Regions from separate parts of the Eubacterium sp. 3_1_31 genome, predicted to be linked through region 2. Evidence: a T-box and tRNA genes for the amino acid it is inferred to sense, from the RefSeq annotation. Region 2 holds a T-box; the other holds one or more tRNA genes.
The links. The T-box of region 2 lies ahead of ileS (isoleucine--tRNA ligase). A T-box ahead of a tRNA ligase gene usually reads a tRNA of that ligase, here a tRNA-Ile.
Positions count from the first base shown of each region.

Region 1 (9,808 bases), on a different contig from region 2:
TCGGTCATAATTTGTAAATAAATTGGTAGATTTGTATCAAAGTCCATCAAGATCACTCCTTTTTAGTACTCACCATTTTTCATACGTTTTACTGTATGCAGACATGCTGCTATAATAATCAGCAAAATGAGGATACCAATCAGATAAAATGGCCATCCGATCGTAAAATAATCAAAGACCAGATATCCGGTATACAAATACCAAAAGGAAAATAGCAGAATCAACGCAATAATAAGTACTTTTTCCTTAAGATCCTTCATCATTCTACCTCTATTTTATGATCTATCAAATACTTACCTGAGAAGAAATACAAACAAACTAACAATAATTCCCAGCCACATAAAATGAGTAATTTCGTCATATCTGTTAACAATGTCGTATTTATATTTTGTCCTATCATTGCATTGCTTGTGACCATTTGTAATAAAGAACCTTGTCCGGGATTGATGAACATGTTCATAATCTCCGATGATACCCAAGAAATAATTAAAAACAGCACAATAGCAATAGGGACACGGAAACGTTGGATATGTGTCGTATGAGTAATATCAATTACAAGATATAATAAGGTAATACTTTCCACAACACCTAGCACAGTGTATACCGCATATAAGATTGCTCCCCATGAAATATGGATATGCGAAAATGCCTTAAAAAGGAGCTGTAGATCGAAATTGTCGACAGATAAACCAATGACAATAATGGAGGCAAGGATAACACCATAGGATAGTGCAAACCAAATAAGCCCTACCAAAATTTTTACAATTAACAGCTTTGTCGTAGATACCGGTAGTGTATGGGTTAAATATGCCGGTTTGGCAAACATGGATGTATGATAATTTTTAATGATGACATACATCGACATGATTAGGATAACACATAGCAGCAATCCATAAATCAATGTTAATGTTACCACAAACATTGAATCTATACTTGGATTGATCATCACCGCCAATAATAATGTGATTGCATATAAAATAAGAAAACCTCGATATGAACATTTCAATTCATGTTTACATAATTTCCAAAACACTTTTATTCCCTCCTTGTTTCTTACTAGATGTATTATTGTATTAATCATCTAATACAATAATACATTGATCTGCCAGTTGTGTCAACCATTATTTCACTTGATATGTGTTATGGAAAATAAAGATCACTAACGTTATGGATAACGTATGAATTGTTTCTCCTTTTTATATAGCGTCGCAATTCCCAAAGATTATCTTAATTTCATAACTATTGTTTCATATCTCTGTAGGTTATCTTGTAAAAAAACCTCATGACATTAACATCATAAGGTTATTAGATTACCAATCAATGAGAAATTATATAAGATGTTTCTTATTTTTCTGATGAATAAGTAATAAACATATACCACAGCCAAGAAACCAAACCAATACATATAGCCATAATCGTAAAATCGTTATACTGCCAAATTGGAAAAACAATTGTGATGTATACCCCAAATTATCAAATATCCGCATTAACAGATAGGATGGAAACCAGACATTGAGATTGGTACTTTGCAACGTAAAGATATTATAGATGGGTAATATCGTCAGCATTAAAACACTGACCCCTGCAATATACGTATTTTTTACATAACGTGATATTGTTAAACATGTTAATGTCAATGCTGTATAGCCAACCAACAATGCAAAACACACGATTATTAAAAGTTCCCCATTCGTAAAAATATAAGGTACGATGCTATTGGCAGATACATCACCGATGCCATAATAAAACATCTGTAAGTCAAAACCACCATACCGTAGATAATTAACCAAACTGGAGATAATTGGTATCAGCATAGGAATCAATACGCCAATAGTCAAAGCGACAATGAGTTTAGCGATAGATACTTTTTTCCATCCAGCCTTGCTTGTACAAAGATATATCATTGTTTGTTCACTTGATTCTTTGCTGTAAATATTGCCTAACAAAATACTGATGAGCAATAGAACAAGAAAATTCACTCGCATGATTTCATCAAAATATTTATTAGCTAGGATGGTGGGATGATAGGTCTTTGACGCATTCAGAAAGCGGGTATTTAACGTATCGTAGTACATCGCATTAAAACCATTACACTCTTTCAAAAAACACTGTGTGGAACCTTGCTCAGCTTTTTCTTTGGTATAAAGATAATCTTGACGGTTCGTTAATATCACCGTATCTGGAAACATTGCCTTAAGATCGGATACCTCTCTTTCATCAGTATAAAGATAATGTATCGTAAAATCTTCCAGTCTTACAATCGACTGTTGCTGGGTATCATCTTGACTCATAACGTTCCAATCATTCAACATTTCTTGCGTCAAAGTGTGCTCTTCATATGCCTTTACAAGTTCTTTCCAGTGTGTACCATACGTTACCTTCATATAATTTTCATCCAAAGAACGACTAGAATTATAATGCTCTTGATCAATCTCATTGTAATGGATGGCGCCCATCTGTTTCTGTAACTCTTCAAAGCTTTTGTTCGCAAAGTTTTGTTGTTCTTTCACCACATCGAGATGTTCATCGGATACGAAATAATAGTCTTTTATATCCGTTGTTACATTCGTTTTAATCTGGTAAGCACAGGCCGCTAACAACACCACGAACAGCAATAAATTGGAACGGCTTTTCGCTAACTTTTTCCATTCATAACAAATTAGTTTCCACATATTCAGCCTCCTCATGAAAATAAGATAAATATACATCATCTAATGTTGGTTCTACAACAATTGAGCGCTTATCTTTCATATCGTCACTTAACAAACGAAACAGGATACCTTCACTTACTCTTTTACAATTCACTACTGTGTAATTTTTTTCAATAATTTCTCGCTCATTTTCTGCTGTTAATAATTCATAAACGTGTCCTTTTAATTCTTGCAATGTATCTGTTACTGTCTTTTGGAAGAGAATATGCCCTTCTTTCATTAGCAAAATATCATCTGCTATATTTTCTATGTCACTGACGATATGAGTTGAAAGAATCACAATAGTATCTTTTGCTAAACGCGATAATAGCTGCCGCAAGGCAATACGCTCTTTAGGATCTAAGCCACTGCTTGGCTCATCCAATATCAATAGCTTAGGATGGTTTAACAGGCTCTGTGCAATACCGACACGCTGTAGCATACCACCAGATAATTGACGCAATTTCTTTTTGGACTGTTCTTTTAGATGTAATAACTCCAATAGCTCATCAATTTTCCGTTTTGCATAATCAGCTTCCAGACACTTTAATACGGCAATATATTGGAGAAATTCAATTACTGTGAAATTCATATAAAATCCTGCATTTTGCGGTAAATAGCCCAAATGAAGAATGTATTCTTCATAATTTTCCATAATATTTTTAGCATTAAAGGTAACTATACCTTCACTTGGTTTTAAAATACCACACAACATCCGCATAAGTGTTGTCTTCCCGCTTCCATTTGCTCCTAATAAAGCATGAATACCTTCTTGCAAAACAAGATTCACATCGGCAACCGCTGCCTTTTCTTTTGTATAAAATTTGCTGAGATGATGTGTCTTAAGCTCCATAATGAATCCTCCTTTGTAATTTTAAGCCATATCGATATGCGGCAATCAGAAATAATACGGTAGAGAACAATGACACAATAAGTGTTTGGATCCAACCTAACTGCAGTGCACTACTGTTAATCAAGATTGGATGAAAGAAATTGCTAAAGAACAAAAATAATATTATATAGCTGATGAAAGCTGTATAAAGTCGTTTGATTCTGTTTAAGAAAAACAACATACAACCATGTGCCAGGAATAAAGGTATTAAGGCTAATTGCATGATTTCTAACATGGAGATGTCCATACGTAGATAGCCAACTATTGAAAAGCTTAGAAAACTAATGAGGTGTATAATAAGAAACGTACACATATGCAAGATAAAGCGTTTACCTTCATGAATTGGAAGTGCCTGCATTAATTCTTCCATATCATTATTTTTAAATTCATATAATTGATAGAGAAAATAGGACCCTAGTAACAGATAATACAGCAACACGATTCCGATTTTCATTTGTTCTGAAAAAAGTAAAAAATATAGTAAACAGAGTAAAAAGAAGCCATATACTACACTTATACGTTTAATTTCTAATTTCGCAAATTGACGATAGGCTGTTTTTTTACTGACGAACCAATTTTCTTTGTGTTTCATTAGTGTTTGGCATTGCGCTATCGTTTTTTCCATTGCCTTTTCATCATATTGCCGCAATTCTTTCCAATGTATTCTCATAGCCATTCCTCCTTTTTCATATACGTTTTAAGTTTTTTTAAGCCCAAACGAACACGCGTTTTTACCGTAGATTCACTAATGTTTAGTAATGTTGCAATCTCTTTACTTTTTAATTGTTCAAAGTATTTTAACAATAATACATCTTTTTGTTCATCCGGCAATTTGTTAAGATAAAAAATCAATCGTTGTCGATCGTATGTATCTTCTGTTTTTTCATCAGCAATTTCCAAATCATCCGGCAATGCTATTTCTTTGTATTTCGCATACCAACTATTGCACTGATTGATGGCAATTCTTAGTAAATATTGTTTGGTTTTTCCTTGAAAGGTGTAGGAGTCAATATGTTGTGTGAAACGGATAAAGACTTCTTGTGTAATATCTGCTGCAATATCACGATGTTTGACACGTGCATAGACATAGGAATATATCTGTGGATAATATTGACGGATCAACGTATCGAGTGCATTCACATCGCCATGTCGTATGTGTTCTATGATTGTATGTTCTTTCATAGCAGCCTCCTCATATAGTTAACTGATAAATCAGAAAAAAAGTTTTCTTTTAATCGTTTTTTTTATGCGTGTCGTAGTAACGCCTATTTTGAAATACAATAAGGTGTGTACGATTATGGATGTGCGTTTGACTACCCTGTTAGGAACGAAGTGCACTTGACGAGATCAATTGAGCATAAAATTGCGTTCATCCTGTCATCCATACGGGTAAGCAAGGTCGCGGGAACGTTATGAAAATAGCCCCCGCCACGTCATACCCAAGTAACATGTTCATGATTGGAAAACCGGTAGGTTTATTTCTCCGCCATTGTACAGGCAGAGCAGCCCTCACGTGCATGTTGCATCCTTCCCCCGCCACTTTTTCGAATAGACGTTAATGAGGAATGTAAGCAACGGACATATCCGAATGTTCAATTCCACACAAAAAAAACCGCCTCATCTAGAGACGGCCAGTTATTCAAATGGTGGTCCCGGTCGGAATTGAACCAACGACACACGGATTTTCAGTCCGTTGCTCTACCGACTGAGCTACGGGACCATTTGGTTGCGGGGGAAGGATTTGAACCAACGACCTCCGGGTTATGAGCCCGACGAGCTACCAGGCTGCTCTACCCCGCGATGTTTAATGAGCGATTCGGTTTTCACATATTTGAATAACGTAATGGCGGAGGAACTGGGATTCGAACCCAGGCGCCAGTTTCCCGACCTACCGGTTTTCAAGACCGGACCCTTCAACCACTTGGGTATTCCTCCAAAATATAGTTTTATTTTGGTGGACCCTGTAGGACTCGAACCTACGACCGACCGGTTATGAGCCGGCTGCTCTAACCAACTGAGCTAAGGGTCCATTTAGCCAAATTGGTGGCGGGGGCGAGACTCGAACTCGCGACCTTCCGGGTATGAACCGGATGCTCTAGCCAACTAAGCTACCCAGCCAAATAATGGTCGGGATGACAGGATTTGAACCTGCGACCCCTTGATCCCAAATCAAGTGCACTACCAAGCTGTGCTACATCCCGATATAAATGGCGCGCCCAGTAGGAATCGAACCCGCAACCTTTTGATCCGTAGTCAAACGCTCTATCCAGTTGAGCTATGGGCGCATTTATGAAACCATTTTTTCTTTTGCACTTCATCAGTGCCCTAATATAATAACAAATAATTCCTACTTATGCAAGTGTTTTTTTCAATTTTTTAAAAACTTTTTTGAATCTTTTTACGGCTCTTTTAAAACCCTTTATTTAAAGCATTTTAACATCATCAGGAACAGCTACAAAGGCCGTTCCTGACTACTTTTTTTATCTTTCGTTGCTTTAATAACCTTCTGTCGAGAAAACTCTTCGCGCTCTTTTTCCTCTAACGCATCACTAATGAATTTAATATTTCCTTCAAAATCCGGTATCACGATATTCTTCAACGCATTTGCTCGCTTTTGCGCCTTGCGAATAGCATTTGCCAAGCGATAAACACTATTCTCAACCTCCGCCAAAACAACGGTCAGCTCCTTCACACGATAAAAGCAGCGATACGCATAATCCAATTTAGAATTCGCATGTTCTAAACCATAACTCAAAGTATAATCCGGCTTATCATAAGAAATCTTAGGAATTTCAACACCCATGACACTGCGATAACTCACATGTATACCATTATCGATAGGAACTGCTTCAACCAGATCACTGATAACACCCAACGTCATATTCGCTTGCTGTAAAGCCGCATATGCACGTTGATAAGTCTCAGTTATTTCATCACGTAACATTTTGACATCATCCAGTAAACCCATCATTTCACGCGTTAAAATATTCCGTTTACGATCCATAAGCTCATATCCCATATGAGCCAGCGCATTCGACTTTTTCGTCGCAATCAGATTTCCCTTCGTAGGAAATACCTGTTTATTTGCCATGACTACTCACCCTCATTCGCCAGTTCACGGATAATTGGTTCCTCTTTGATGTTGAAACGTTTCACAGCACGTTTGTGATCATAAAACTTCTCCAACACCTCGTTATCTACACGATCTAGTTCCGCTTTAGGTAAGACAGAAATCAGATCCCAACCTAAATCCAAGGTTGTTTCAATACTTCGATTATCCTCAAAACCTTGATTCAAGAAATACTGTTCAAATAGATTTCCAAATACCATATACTGTTTATCTGCATCACTTAACTCATCCTCACCGATAACGGATGCCAGACTACGCGCATCCTGTACCTTGGCATATGCTGCAAACAACTGATTTGATACATCAGAATGATCTTTACGCGTATAACCCTCACCTATGCCATCCTTCATCAAACGGCTTAAAGACGGTAAGACACCTACTGGTGGATATACTCCCATTTGATTCAGATTACGATCTAACACGATTTGCCCTTCTGTAATATAACCAGTCAAATCGGGAATTGGATGCGTAATATCATCATTGGGCATCGTCAGAATAGGAATCTGTGTCACAGAACCTTTTGCATCCTTAATGATTCCTGCTCTTTCATATAAGGAAGCCAAGTCAGAATACAGATAACCCGGATAACCTTTCCGTCCTGGGATTTCACCCTTACTGCTAGAGAACTCACGCAGTGCCTCACAATACGATGTGATATCCGTTAAGATAACCAATACCTGCATGTCATGCTCATACGCCAAATACTCTGCGGCAGTTAACGCGCAACGTGGTGTTAACGTACGTTCTATGATTGGGTCGTTTGCTAGATTGACAAACATGACAACCTTTTCCATGACACCAGCCTCTTCAAACGAACGCTTAAAGTAATCTGCCACATCATTTTTTACCCCCATGGCCGCAAACACGATACAGAAATTTTTACCATCTCCATCTGATATCTTTGCTTGTTTTACAAGTTGTACTGCCAATTCGTTATGTGGCATACCGGAGCCGGAGAAGATTGGCAGTTTTTGCCCACGAATCAAGGTCATCAAGGCATCAATACTGCTGATACCGGTATTTATATAATTTCGCGGATATACTCGAGATACTGGATTCAATGGCTGTCCATTGATATCCATACTCTTTTCCGCATAAATTTCACCCAAGCCATCAATTGGCTGTCCACTACCATTGAACGTTCGGCCAAGTATTTCTTTTGATAAGGCTAGTTCCATTGGCCGCCCTGTGAATTTCGTTCGTGTATTTTTTAGTGATAAACCATTTGTACCTTCAAATACCTGAATTGCTGCCTTGTCGCCCTCAAGCTGAACGACCTTACCTAAACGCGTTGTTCCATCACTGCACTTGATTTCTACCATTTCCTCATAGCTGGCATCTAACACATGATCCAGAAAAATCAGAGGTCCATTGACTTCATGCAATCCTACATATTGTAGACTCATTGTACATTTACCTCCTTCACGCTATGGTGCTGATGGCAGAATCAATCATCGTCGGATACTCATCCAACAATGCTATATTGTCATTCGGCACATCATATTTCATCTTTGTAACTTTATCAAATAAACCAAGCTGCATTACCAGACGCAGTGGTTTACCGGTCGTAATTACCTCTTTACAACGACGATATAAATACAAGATTGTATCCATCATCTTTAACTGTTTTTCTAAAGGCACATACGTATCATCTTGATGAAAGGCATTCTGTTGTAGATAGCCAACTCGAATAACCTTACAGATTTCAATTACCAGTTTTTGATCTTCTGGTAAAACATCGCTACCAATCAGCTTAACGATTTCCATTAATTTTGTTTCCTCTGCTAATAACGACATGATTTCCTGACGGTCACGTAAGAAACGCGGATCAACATTTTTATTGTACCAGCGTGACAAATCTGTTACATATTCAGAATAGCTTTCATTCCAGTTAATAGCAAAATAGTGACGCGCATATGCTAAAGATTTATCCAAAGCCCAGAAACAACGAACAAATCGCTTGGTATTCTGGGTTACCGGTTCACTAAAGTCATTACCCTGAGGAGATACTGCCCCAATGATAGACACACTACCGGTCGCATCATTCAAAGTTTCCATATAGCCCGCACGTTCATAGAACTGCGAAATACGAGATGGCAGATAAGCTGGGAAACCTTCTTCAGCCGGCATTTCTTCCAAACGTCCACTGATTTCACGCAATGCCTCTGCCCATCGTGAAGTAGAGTCGGCCATAATAGCAACATGATATCCCATATCACGATAATATTCTGCCAAAGTCAAACCCGTATAAATGCTAGCTTCACGTGCAGCGACTGGCATATTAGACGTATTGGCAATCAAGACGGTACGATCGGTCAGCGGACGATTAGATTTTGGATCAATCAGTTCCGAGAATTCCTCTAAAACCTGCGTCATCTCATTACCACGTTCTCCACAGCCGACATACACAATGATATCCGCATCACACCATTTTGCCAATTGATGCTGTGTCATCGTTTTTCCGGTACCGAAACCGCCTGGAATTGCGGCTGTTCCTCCTTTGGCGATTGGAAATAGGGTATCAAAAATACGTTGACCGGTAATCAACGGTACGCTGATTGGCAAACGTCGTTTCACTGGACGTGCCGTTTTGATAGGCCATTTCTGACATAAGGTCAGCTCATGTACCTCTCCTTGTGCATCTGCCACTTTGGCAATACATGTCAAAATGTTATATTGACCATTCGAAACTGTTTCAATAACCTCACCTTCCAGTGTTGGCGGAATCATACAGCGATGTTCGATCAATGGCGTTTCTGGCACCGTCGCAAAAATCTGTCCGCCTATGACATGATCACCGACCTTTACCTTCATGGTAACATCCCACAAAACTTCTTCATCTAAGCTAGCCACATCACTTCCGGTTGCGATAAAGGCACCCGATTGTTTGGCAATTTCCTTTAATGGACGTTCAATTCCATCAAAGATATTTCTTAAAATTCCCGGTCCCAGTGTTACTGAAATCGGACTTCCGGTAGGTTCTACCGGCTCTCCTGGTTTCAATCCAGTCGTTGATTCATATACCTGAATGACCGTAGCCTCACGGCTGATGGATATTACTTCTCCCATCAGACGCTGATGACCGACGAACACCTT
Region 1 is NZ_CAXUBY010000011.1:44,845-54,652, forward strand. Features, by position in the region: gene ACESSZ_RS06415 (GntR family transcriptional regulator) at 1-47, opposite strand, end outside; gene ACESSZ_RS06420 (hypothetical protein) at 63-260, opposite strand; gene ACESSZ_RS06425 (hypothetical protein) at 260-1,033, opposite strand; gene ACESSZ_RS06430 (ABC transporter permease) at 1,329-2,672, opposite strand; gene ACESSZ_RS06435 (ATP-binding cassette domain-containing protein) at 2,650-3,543, opposite strand; gene ACESSZ_RS06440 (hypothetical protein) at 3,533-4,252, opposite strand; gene ACESSZ_RS06445 (RNA polymerase sigma factor) at 4,249-4,764, opposite strand; tRNA gene ACESSZ_RS06450 (tRNA-Phe) at 5,227-5,302, opposite strand; tRNA gene ACESSZ_RS06455 (tRNA-Met) at 5,306-5,382, opposite strand; tRNA gene ACESSZ_RS06460 (tRNA-Ser) at 5,427-5,517, opposite strand; tRNA gene ACESSZ_RS06465 (tRNA-Ile) at 5,535-5,611, opposite strand; tRNA gene ACESSZ_RS06470 (tRNA-Met) at 5,624-5,700, opposite strand; tRNA gene ACESSZ_RS06475 (tRNA-Pro) at 5,707-5,783, opposite strand; tRNA gene ACESSZ_RS06480 (tRNA-Arg) at 5,791-5,867, opposite strand; gene ACESSZ_RS06485 (V-type ATP synthase subunit D) at 6,035-6,673, opposite strand; gene ACESSZ_RS06490 (V-type ATP synthase subunit B) at 6,676-8,118, opposite strand; gene ACESSZ_RS06495 (V-type ATP synthase subunit A) at 8,135-9,808, opposite strand, start outside.
Region 1: it has a tRNA-Ile gene. The T-box ahead of ileS (isoleucine--tRNA ligase) is inferred to sense a tRNA for this amino acid. The anticodon was not compared.

Region 2 (9,808 bases):
CAATAGTATACTGACTCCGTTTCGATTTGCTGAATTGTATCAATTGTGAGATATTACTATTCATTTCCATAATAAATTCATAAGTTCCTCGATCAGAAAATAAACGTGTACGATTTGAAAAGGTATAATGGTTATTCTCAAATAAATAACTGGATACATTATTTCCATCAATAACAGATATCACATAGGTTTTATCCGCCATATCAACTAATTCATTTGTTAACTTTTGCAATGCGTTTACAGAAATATCAATCCCTTTTAAAGTGATTTCTGCATTTTCAAACAGTTCTATATAAGAAACTAACAGTTTTCGCTCAATCGCGCAACATAAAATTTCTCCACCTTTTCTGCCATCTTCATATTTGGGACGTAACACACAGTAATCATATACCAAATCTTCATAACTGCCTTCAATATCTGATAATTCATCTCTTGTGATTTGCAGCAATTCTTTCTTTTTTAAAATAGGTACATCTACATTTTTGGTAAGAATCTGTCCGCTGTCTATCAACAATCTGGCAGTCGTTATCCCATTACTTCTCATTTCCTTTAAGATTTCCAAAATAGGGGTATCATCCGTAATAACACCATTAATCATAGCACCTTCTGCTAACGGATATTCGCGGAAAGCATCCACTTTGATCATATCTTCTTTATCATTAGAGCCGCTGATTAGCTGTACTCCATGTGAAGATATATAAATAACATTTTCCTTTCCCATGCTACTTCCTCCCATCTTTATCCAATTGTTGGATTCTGATACATTTGATAGATTGGTAATAATACTGATAACATAACACATAATACGATAAGTGCTAAAAAGATAATCATAATTGGTTCTAGCATAGCAACCATTTTTTGTGTTGCCATTTCTGCCTCATAGTCAAAATCATCTGCTAATGATGATAGCATATCCTCTAGCTTACCGCTCTCTTCGCCAATATAGATGGAACTTGCTAATTTTGCATCAAAACCATCAATTTTTTGAATACTTTGAGATAAAGAAGTACCATTACGTACCATGCGAATAACTAGATCAAATTGTGATTCTATATATTTATTTCCAATATTATCTTTTACGATCATTAAGCCATTAATAATAGATATCCCACTTGTATATAAGGAACACATATTTCTGGCAAATCTTGATGTATAAATCGTTCCTAATAATTTACCTAATTTAGGAAATTTCAATTTCATTTGATCCACTTTGTATCGTATTTTTTCAACACGCAACATACCTGCAATCAAGGCCACCATACACAACACACCAATAAGCATCCAATACCAATAAGCAAGCATTGCTTCACTGATTGCATTTACAATTTTGGTGATCATAGGAAGTTCCATACCATTAAAGACCTTAGAGAAACTTGGAATGATAAAGGTGAATACTCCAATTACAACAAAAATCGTAACACATATCAGAATAATAGGATAAATCATCGCATTACGTACTTTACCTTTTATTCGATTATCTTTTTCATATTGTAAAGCCATCGTCATCGCAACACGTTCCATTTGACCGCTGGTTTCACCAGTTCGATACATATTAATCATTAATTCTGGAAAAGCTTTTCCTTGCTCTTCCATAGCATATGATAATGTCATACCCTGTTGCAGCTTTCGATAGATATCTGTATAAATAGCTTTGATTTTAGGATTTTTTTGTCTCTGCACTAAGATTGAAATCGCACGTATTAAACTTACTCCAGAGCCTATCATCGTTCCTAATTGACGTGAGAAATCTGATAATTCCTTCAATTTTAGCTTATAAGTGTTTTTTTCAATATTCGTAACATCTTTACATTCTATTAAAAATTTGCCGTCACTACGCAGAAAAGCGGCAAGCTCTTTACGATCATTTGCCTCCATCTTGCCGGTTATTTTTTTTGCATCCATATCTTTTGCAGTATATTTAAACGTAGCCATGATCGTCACCTCGTTTATTTTAAACCAAACATAGATAAATACGTATGTATGATAAATTCACTATACATTAATGATACCACAATTCCAAAGCATAAATAAGGACCAAACGCAATATGTGCGCCTTTTTGTGTTTTTTTAGTTATCAATAACCAGCTTGCATAACAGCCACAAGTTAAAACACCAATAAATGCTCCTAAAAGTATGCCTTTCCATCCAATCATAAAACCTGAAACAGCCAATAATTTAATATCCCCACCGCCAAAGCAATCAGGAATCATTAAAGTTAAAAGATACATTGGTAAGGATACGATAAAAAAGCCAATACCTCTTTCAAGCAACGTGATTTCAGGATGTAAAATAGTCATCAGAACAGCCGGTACTACCAATGCGATAATAAGACCGTTTGGAATAGTCATCGTATCAAAATCAATCATTGTTATTGCCAAAAAAATCATGATAACAGAGAAGATGATAAGGGTATCCCATGTGAATTGATAACGATGAAAGCAAAAGATTGCTACACCACCACCAAGAAATTCTATGATCGTATCTCGCATGGGAATTTTAACACCACAATAACGACATTTCCCTTTCAAAAGGAGATAACTGAAAATAGGAAATAAATCATACCACGCTAATGTATGATGACAATTGGGGCAATATGATCTACCCTTTGCCACAGACAAACCTTGAGGTACGCGCCAAATCACGACGTTGATAAAGCTGGCAATACATATACCGATTAAGAATGCATATACGTAAAATATGATAAGTATCTTTTCCAACTTTATCCCTTCCTTTCTATAAAGTGAAAGCCTCTATTTACCATAGAGGCTTTGAAAAAGCATTTTTTATTCTGTAGGCATTGGATGAGTGTCATCAACCGGAACAAATTCAGCTTGTTTGTTTGCAGTGATAGAAATGTATTTACTAGTGATATCTTTTACGGCAAAATCACATTTCTCAATTTTCACATTGCCCTTTGTTCCACTCAAAGTACATTTTGAGACATTGATATCAGATTCGGAAGCTAAAATCCCCGCATCTGCTTGAATTTTTGCAGCTGTCAAATCATAATCTCCAACTGGTTCATCTTTTCCGTTTTTATTGGTCACAATGCCTTGAGCACCAATATAATATGCTCTAGCGTCAGATAAATACCTCTGCTCTTTTGCCTTATTGACATATCCCAATACACTAGGTACTGCAATAGCAATCAGAATTCCCATAATTACCAATACTACAATGATTTCAATCAGCGTAAAACCTTTCTTGTTTCTTTTTAAACTCTTCATTTTAAACATCTCCTTTATTTATGATGTCAATGTGACATACATCTTCTTTACTATCTTATCATAAGAGAATAGAAATTGGAAATTTTTTTCTAACTTTTTCTTTTTATCAACGGAAAAGGATAATTTCCTTAATAATTCCATTTGTTTTGTAAGAATAGCATGTTAATTTATGCAGTTTGTATAAGATTGATTTATACTATAATAACAAAAAGTTATCATTTATTTATTTTTAAAGGTATACATGCAGATAGCTGCTGCTACAGCTACATTCAGTGATTCAAAAGTATCCATTTCGATATATACATTTTGATCTGTTTGGCATAATATTTCTTCCCGGACGCCTTTTCCTTCATTCCCCATGATAAGTGCATGACGTTTTTTTGGATGAACTTGTGATAAAGGAATTGCTTCATGTAATGAAGTTCCATAAATTTTATATCCCTTTTCTTTAAGCTCTTCTATCGCAGTAAGTAATTCTGTACGAATAATATTTAGATGAAAAAGTGCTCCTTGTGTAGATCGAATAACCTTTTCATTATATACATCTACTGAATTTTTAGATAGCAATATTGTTTGATAGGAAAAAGATAAGGCAGTGCGTAAAATCGTACCAAGATTTCCGGGATCTTGAACACCATCCAGAATGATGATCTTATCTGATGTAAGTGCTTGCTGCTCAGGAAAATGACAAACCGCCATTACCCAACTTCCTGATACACTATCAGTTAATTTTTTTAAAATTTCTCTTGTAACATAGTATACGGGATATTGTTCATAAGGTATGTTTTTCCCTTGTTCAACAAGAATACATTCAATAAGGCCAGCCGTATGCGCTTCTTGCAGTAAATGCTCACCCTCAATCAAAAACTTTTGATCTGCATCTCGATACTTTTTTTCTTTGTATTTTGCCCACTGTTTGATTTTCGTATTTGTCAATGATGTTATTTCCATAGTTTTCTGTCCTCATTCTTCTAATTTCATTTGCTAGTTTTTAATATCTAAAATCTGTTAAGCCTCTGAATAACTTGTGCCTTTTCATAAAGGCTTAAATCATTCAGATAAACATCATGTTTCGGATGTTTATTGCCATGAATACTTTTTATCTATTTTAACATAAAAATGTCAAAATCGTATAAAAATAATGATTCCTCTAGAACAACCCAAAGAACTGTAAAAAAAAAGGCTGTTTATCATAATTGACAAACAACCTTATCGATTATTCTAAAACCGCAGCACAGCGTTCACATAAACCATCTTCAGCATTTGATTCCGTGATATTCCAGCATCTTGGGCATACTTTCCCTTCACATTTTTCAACAGCAATTTGACAAACCTCATATGCTTTTAACTCATCTACGGAAAAGCTTACTCTTGAAACAATTAACCATTGATTAAATTTATTACCGCAATATTCTTCAATCAAAGCGCGGTCTTCATCATTTACATTGATTATTACATGTGCTTCCAAAGATTTACCAATGATCTTTTCTGCACGTGCTTCTTCCAATGCTTTAAAGACATCTGCACGAATCAGCATTAAACGTGCTACTTTTTCTTTAATTTCATCAGCATTTTCAAAAATCGGTACTACCGGGAACGCACCCAAATGAATGCTTTCCTCTTCCGTATGGAAGAAATCATTAACTTCTTCTGCCGTATGTGTCAAAATTGGTGCCCATAAGCGCACTAACGTATCTACCGCATAATATAGAACTGTCTGTACCTGACGTCTTCTGTTGGAATCTTTCTTTTCAATATACAAGATATCTTTTGTATAATCCAGATAGTAAGCAGAGAATTCATTTGTCATCAAATTGGTCAGCATACTTGTCACATCAGCAAAACGATATTCTCCATATGCTTTTTTAACCTTTTCACAGACATCTGCCAACATGATTAACATATACTTATCCAAAGCAGGCAATGTATTAACATCTACCAGATCAGCCTTAGTAAAGTCGTTTTCGCCATCAATATTAGCCAACAAGAAACGGAAAGTATTACGTACCTTACGATAATTTTCACTGATTTGTTTTAATATCTCATCAGACATACTACAATCTCCCTGATAATCTACACTTGCCGCCCATAAACGTAAAATATCAGCTCCATATTTCTTTGTAATTTCTCCAGGTGCTACGGCATTCCATTGTGATTTGCTCATTTTCACACCTTTACCATCCATGACGAATCCATGGCTTAATACTTGTTTATATGGAGAATGTCCATGAACTGCCGTACCAATGATCAAAGAAGAGTTGAACCAACCACGATACTGATCGCTGCCTTCAAAATATAGATCAGCGGGATAACCTAAACCGCGTTCCACCATGGCGCCGGTATGCGAGCTTCCGGAATCAAACCAAACATCCATGGTATCCGTTTCTTTACGGAAAACACCATTTGGAGAACCAGGATGGGTATAACCTTCTGGCAATAAATCTTTTGCCTCTTTTTCAAACCAGATATTAGAGCCAAATTCCTTGAATAAACCCGCCACATGGTCAAATACTGTCTGATCCATAATAGGTGTATCATCTTCCGCATAGAAAATTGGAATTGGAACACCCCATGCACGTTGACGTGATATACACCAGTCACCACGATCTGCAATCATATTATGCATACGTTGCTGACCCCACTTAGGAATCCAATCTACATTGTCAATTTCTTCAAGCAACTGATCACGAATTTTATCAATAGAAGCGAACCACTGCGTAGTAGCACGGAAAATGATTGGTTTTTTGGTTCTCCAATCGTGTGGATATGAATGAGTAATGAATTCTAACTTCAATAAAGCCCCGATTTCATCAAGCTTTTGTGTTACTGTCTTATTAGCATCATCTACGTATTGTCCAGCTAACCATTCCCCGGCATCACTCATCATGCAGCCATGCTCATCAACATTGCAATAGGCTGGTAACCCATATTTCTGGCCAACAAAGAAGTCATCTGCACCAAAGCCTGGAGCTGTGTGTACACAACCGGTACCTGCATCAGCAGTAACATGATCACCTAAAATAATTAATGATTCACGATCATATAAAGGATGTTGGCAAGTGATCATTTCTAATTCACTACCCTTAAATGTCTTCAACAATTGCTTTTCTTGTAAACCGAACTTTTCCCATAGTGCATCTACTAATTCTTCTAATACGATCAGCTTACCTTTTTCACTATTCACAAGCGCATAAGTATAATCTTTATTCAAGCAAATTGCAAGGTTTGCTGGAATAGTCCAAGGCGTTGTTGTCCAGATGACAAAACTAGTATCAGTGTCTAAAATTCCTTTACCATCTTTTACTGGAAATTTCACAAAGATCGTAGGAGATTTAACATCTTTATATTCTATTTCAGCTTCTGCCAATGCCGTTTCACTGGATGGGCTCCAGTAAACCGGTTTTAACCCTTTATAAATCAAGCCATTCATTGCCATCTTACCAAAAATTTCAATTTGATGGGCTTCAAATTCTTTTGTTAAAGTGATATAAGGATGATCATAATCACCAACAACCCCCAAAGATAAAAAGCCGGCTTTTTGTTTTTCTACTTGTTCCATTGCATAGTTATAGCAAAGTTTACGGAAATCCGCCAATTCCATTTCTTTACGATTGTGTCCTAATTTCTGGATAGCCGTTTCAATAGGAAGACCATGCGTATCCCATCCTGGAATATAAGGCACTTTATAGCCATCCATAAATTTTGAACGGATGATAACATCCTTTAAAATTTTATTTAAGGCATGACCCAGATGGATGTCTCCGTTGGCATATGGAGGACCATCGTGTAAAACAAATGGTTCACAGCCTTCCCGTTTCTTTAACATCTTTTCATAAATGTTTTGTTCCTTCCAGCGTTTTTGAAATCCTGGTTCTTTGCTTGGAAGTTTTCCACGCATTTCAAACTTTGTTTTTGGCATCAATAATGTTTCTTTGTATTCCATATCATTTTCCTCCTAACATAAACAAAAAAAACACGCTTCCTTGTCTAAGGACGCGTGAACGTGGTACCACCTTAGTTCTATTTCTTATCAAAATAGCACTCAAACAGATAACGGCTGTAACCGTATCATCTTACTGTTTTCAGATGATAAGCTCCAAAGTGATTTTTCTTTTCGCTTCACACAGGACTTCCACCAACCGCCTGTTCTCTTTGCATCCACCGATAAGAAACATGTCTTTTTCTTCGCTTTTATAATTCTTTTTTTAATAAATCCATCTTTGGAATCGCCGGTGTTTCAAAATCGTCCAACGCTTCCTCAATCTTGTGCAGCTCTTCTTTCATACTGCTTTTCATATCATTAGCCTCATCACCCAAACGGGCAATTTCCATCAGAATACCTCGTGCCATCATCAATGCTTCTTTGATAATCGTATCTGCATTCTGATTCGCCGTGTCGACGATCATATTCGCCTCTTTCATTGCCATACGTGCCATTTCACTGGCAGCACTTTCCTTGATATGCAGATTGTCATTCAATTTCCGATACTCATTCTCAAGCACCTTTTTTTCCTGACGCAACATTTCAAGCTCACGATTTACACTTTCCAGTTTTTTCTGCAAGGCATCCATTTGGAGCTTTTGCGTCTGCATGTAATCATCGACCTGATAACGGTTGTAGCCGTTTTTCATCGTATCAAATATACGTTTGTCCATACCATCACCCTATCTACTGATACTTGCCCGCCAGAATCACCAAATGATCCTTTTTGGTCGTTTTCACAATTTCCTTGAAGTAAAAACGTCCATGTCCACGAATGGAAATAGCACTATTATTATTGCATAAATAGGAAGTTTCTTCAAGTATTACATGATTAACTTTTACAAGTCCTGCACGTATCAGCTCCTGCGCTTTCTTCCTTGAAATATTTGCAAAGCTTGATACAAGTACATCTAAACGTAGGCTCGATACGATTTTATGCTCATACCGTATTTTTGGCTCATAAGTGACTTCACCTTCATAACGTTTAAAATGCACATTGCTTCGTTTAATGCGTGTCAAATTACACACGATATAATTTTCGATTTCTTCATCTACAAAAATGATAAGTTCATTATCTTTTACAATTAAGTCACCGATTTTTTCCCGTTCAATACCAAGATTGAGAATTGCCCCTAAAACATCTGGATGTGCAAGCTTACCAAATTGCGGTGAATAAGTCGCCTTGAGAATCGTTATTTTTAAATCAGCCAGTTCATCTTCATAAGGTAAAAGTGCATAGCGACAACGTTCTGCACCTTGATAACCTCCGGATTTTCCATACGGTATCTGATGCCCTAAAATAGCATCGCAGATGTTACATTCATCAGGCGCAAAAAATGGAGTAACGACAATTCGACGGCGGCGTTCCATCAGATCTATCAGATCATAAATACGCTTTACGAATTTTTCATTACCCCTATAATGTTCAAAATGAATTGGCAATGCTAGTCCTCTTCACTGGCATCCAGATTAATTTCTCCGTGAACAGCAACATTTCTTGGAGCACACAGAATAACATTATGTCCAATCTTTTGAATGGTTCCATCCAGTGCGAAAATAACACCTGTTAAGAAATCGATGGTTCTTTGTGCATAATCTCTTTGCAGTTTATGTAAGTTAACGACCGCTGCTTTATTCTCTTTTAAACGTTTAGCGACTTCTTCTGCCTCATCAAATGAACGAGGTTCAAACAATACCATTTTTGTGTCGCCAGGCAAACGATTTATAGCTTTGGATTTTGGCTGTTCATATTCGGAAAGAGAAGGACTTTCTTCTTCCTGTTCCACTTCCAAAACATCATCTTCATCCATTGGTGCAATAAACTCTTTGAATTTCTGACCGATGCTCATGTAGCATACCTCCTATACATTACTTATATTTTAGCACAAATGTGCATTAAGAAAAAGTTTTTTGTGTAATTTAAGTGATTCTTCATAATTGGAATCTCATTTTCGTCATTCATTGACAAATTTCTACAGACAGAACTTAAAGCACCTAAAAAAGCTTACTATAAACTTAGGGTATTTAAGAAAAGCAGCTGCAGGATAGCAGCTGCTCTTTAATATTAATACATTCCGCCTTGTGGCATTGGTGGCATAGGCGCTTCTTTTTCTTTGATAGCAGCAACGCCTGCCTCTGTTGTTAAGAATAATGCAGAAATACTTGCAGCATTCAACAATGCACTTCTTGTTACTTTTGTTGGGTCAATAATACCTTCTTCAAACATATTCACCCACTTGCCGTATTTTGCATCAAAGCCCATATTCGCCTCAGCACCTTTCTGGTGTTCGACGATTTCTTCAGCGTTATAACCAGCATTTTCGGCAATCTGTGCAATAGGTGCTAATAACGCATCCATGACTACCTTAATACCTTTCTGTACATCGACGATATCTGATTTCAACTGATCTTTTAAAGCCACATAAGCTTCAACCAAAGCAGCACCACCGCCAATTACGATACCTTCTGCAACAGCAGCACGCGTTGCGTTCAATGCATCTTCAATACGCAGTTTCTTTTCTTTCAGTTCACTTTCTGTAGTTGCACCAACCTTAATGATAGCAACGCCATCGCTTAACTTACCTAAACGTTCTGCATA
Region 2 is NZ_CAXUBY010000005.1:100,325-110,132, reverse strand. Features, by position in the region: gene pilM (type IV pilus biogenesis protein PilM) at 1-721, opposite strand, end outside; gene ACESSZ_RS03780 (type II secretion system F family protein) at 739-1,932, opposite strand; gene ACESSZ_RS03775 (prepilin peptidase) at 1,947-2,717, opposite strand; gene ACESSZ_RS03770 (type II secretion system protein) at 2,784-3,227, opposite strand; gene ACESSZ_RS03765 (TrmH family RNA methyltransferase) at 3,447-4,178, opposite strand; gene ileS (isoleucine--tRNA ligase) at 4,444-7,170, opposite strand; T-box leader at 7,214-7,422, opposite strand; gene ACESSZ_RS03755 (DivIVA domain-containing protein) at 7,419-7,883, opposite strand; gene ACESSZ_RS03750 (YlmH family RNA-binding protein) at 7,897-8,652, opposite strand; gene ACESSZ_RS03745 (cell division protein SepF) at 8,655-9,059, opposite strand; gene groL (chaperonin GroEL) at 9,275-9,808, opposite strand, start outside.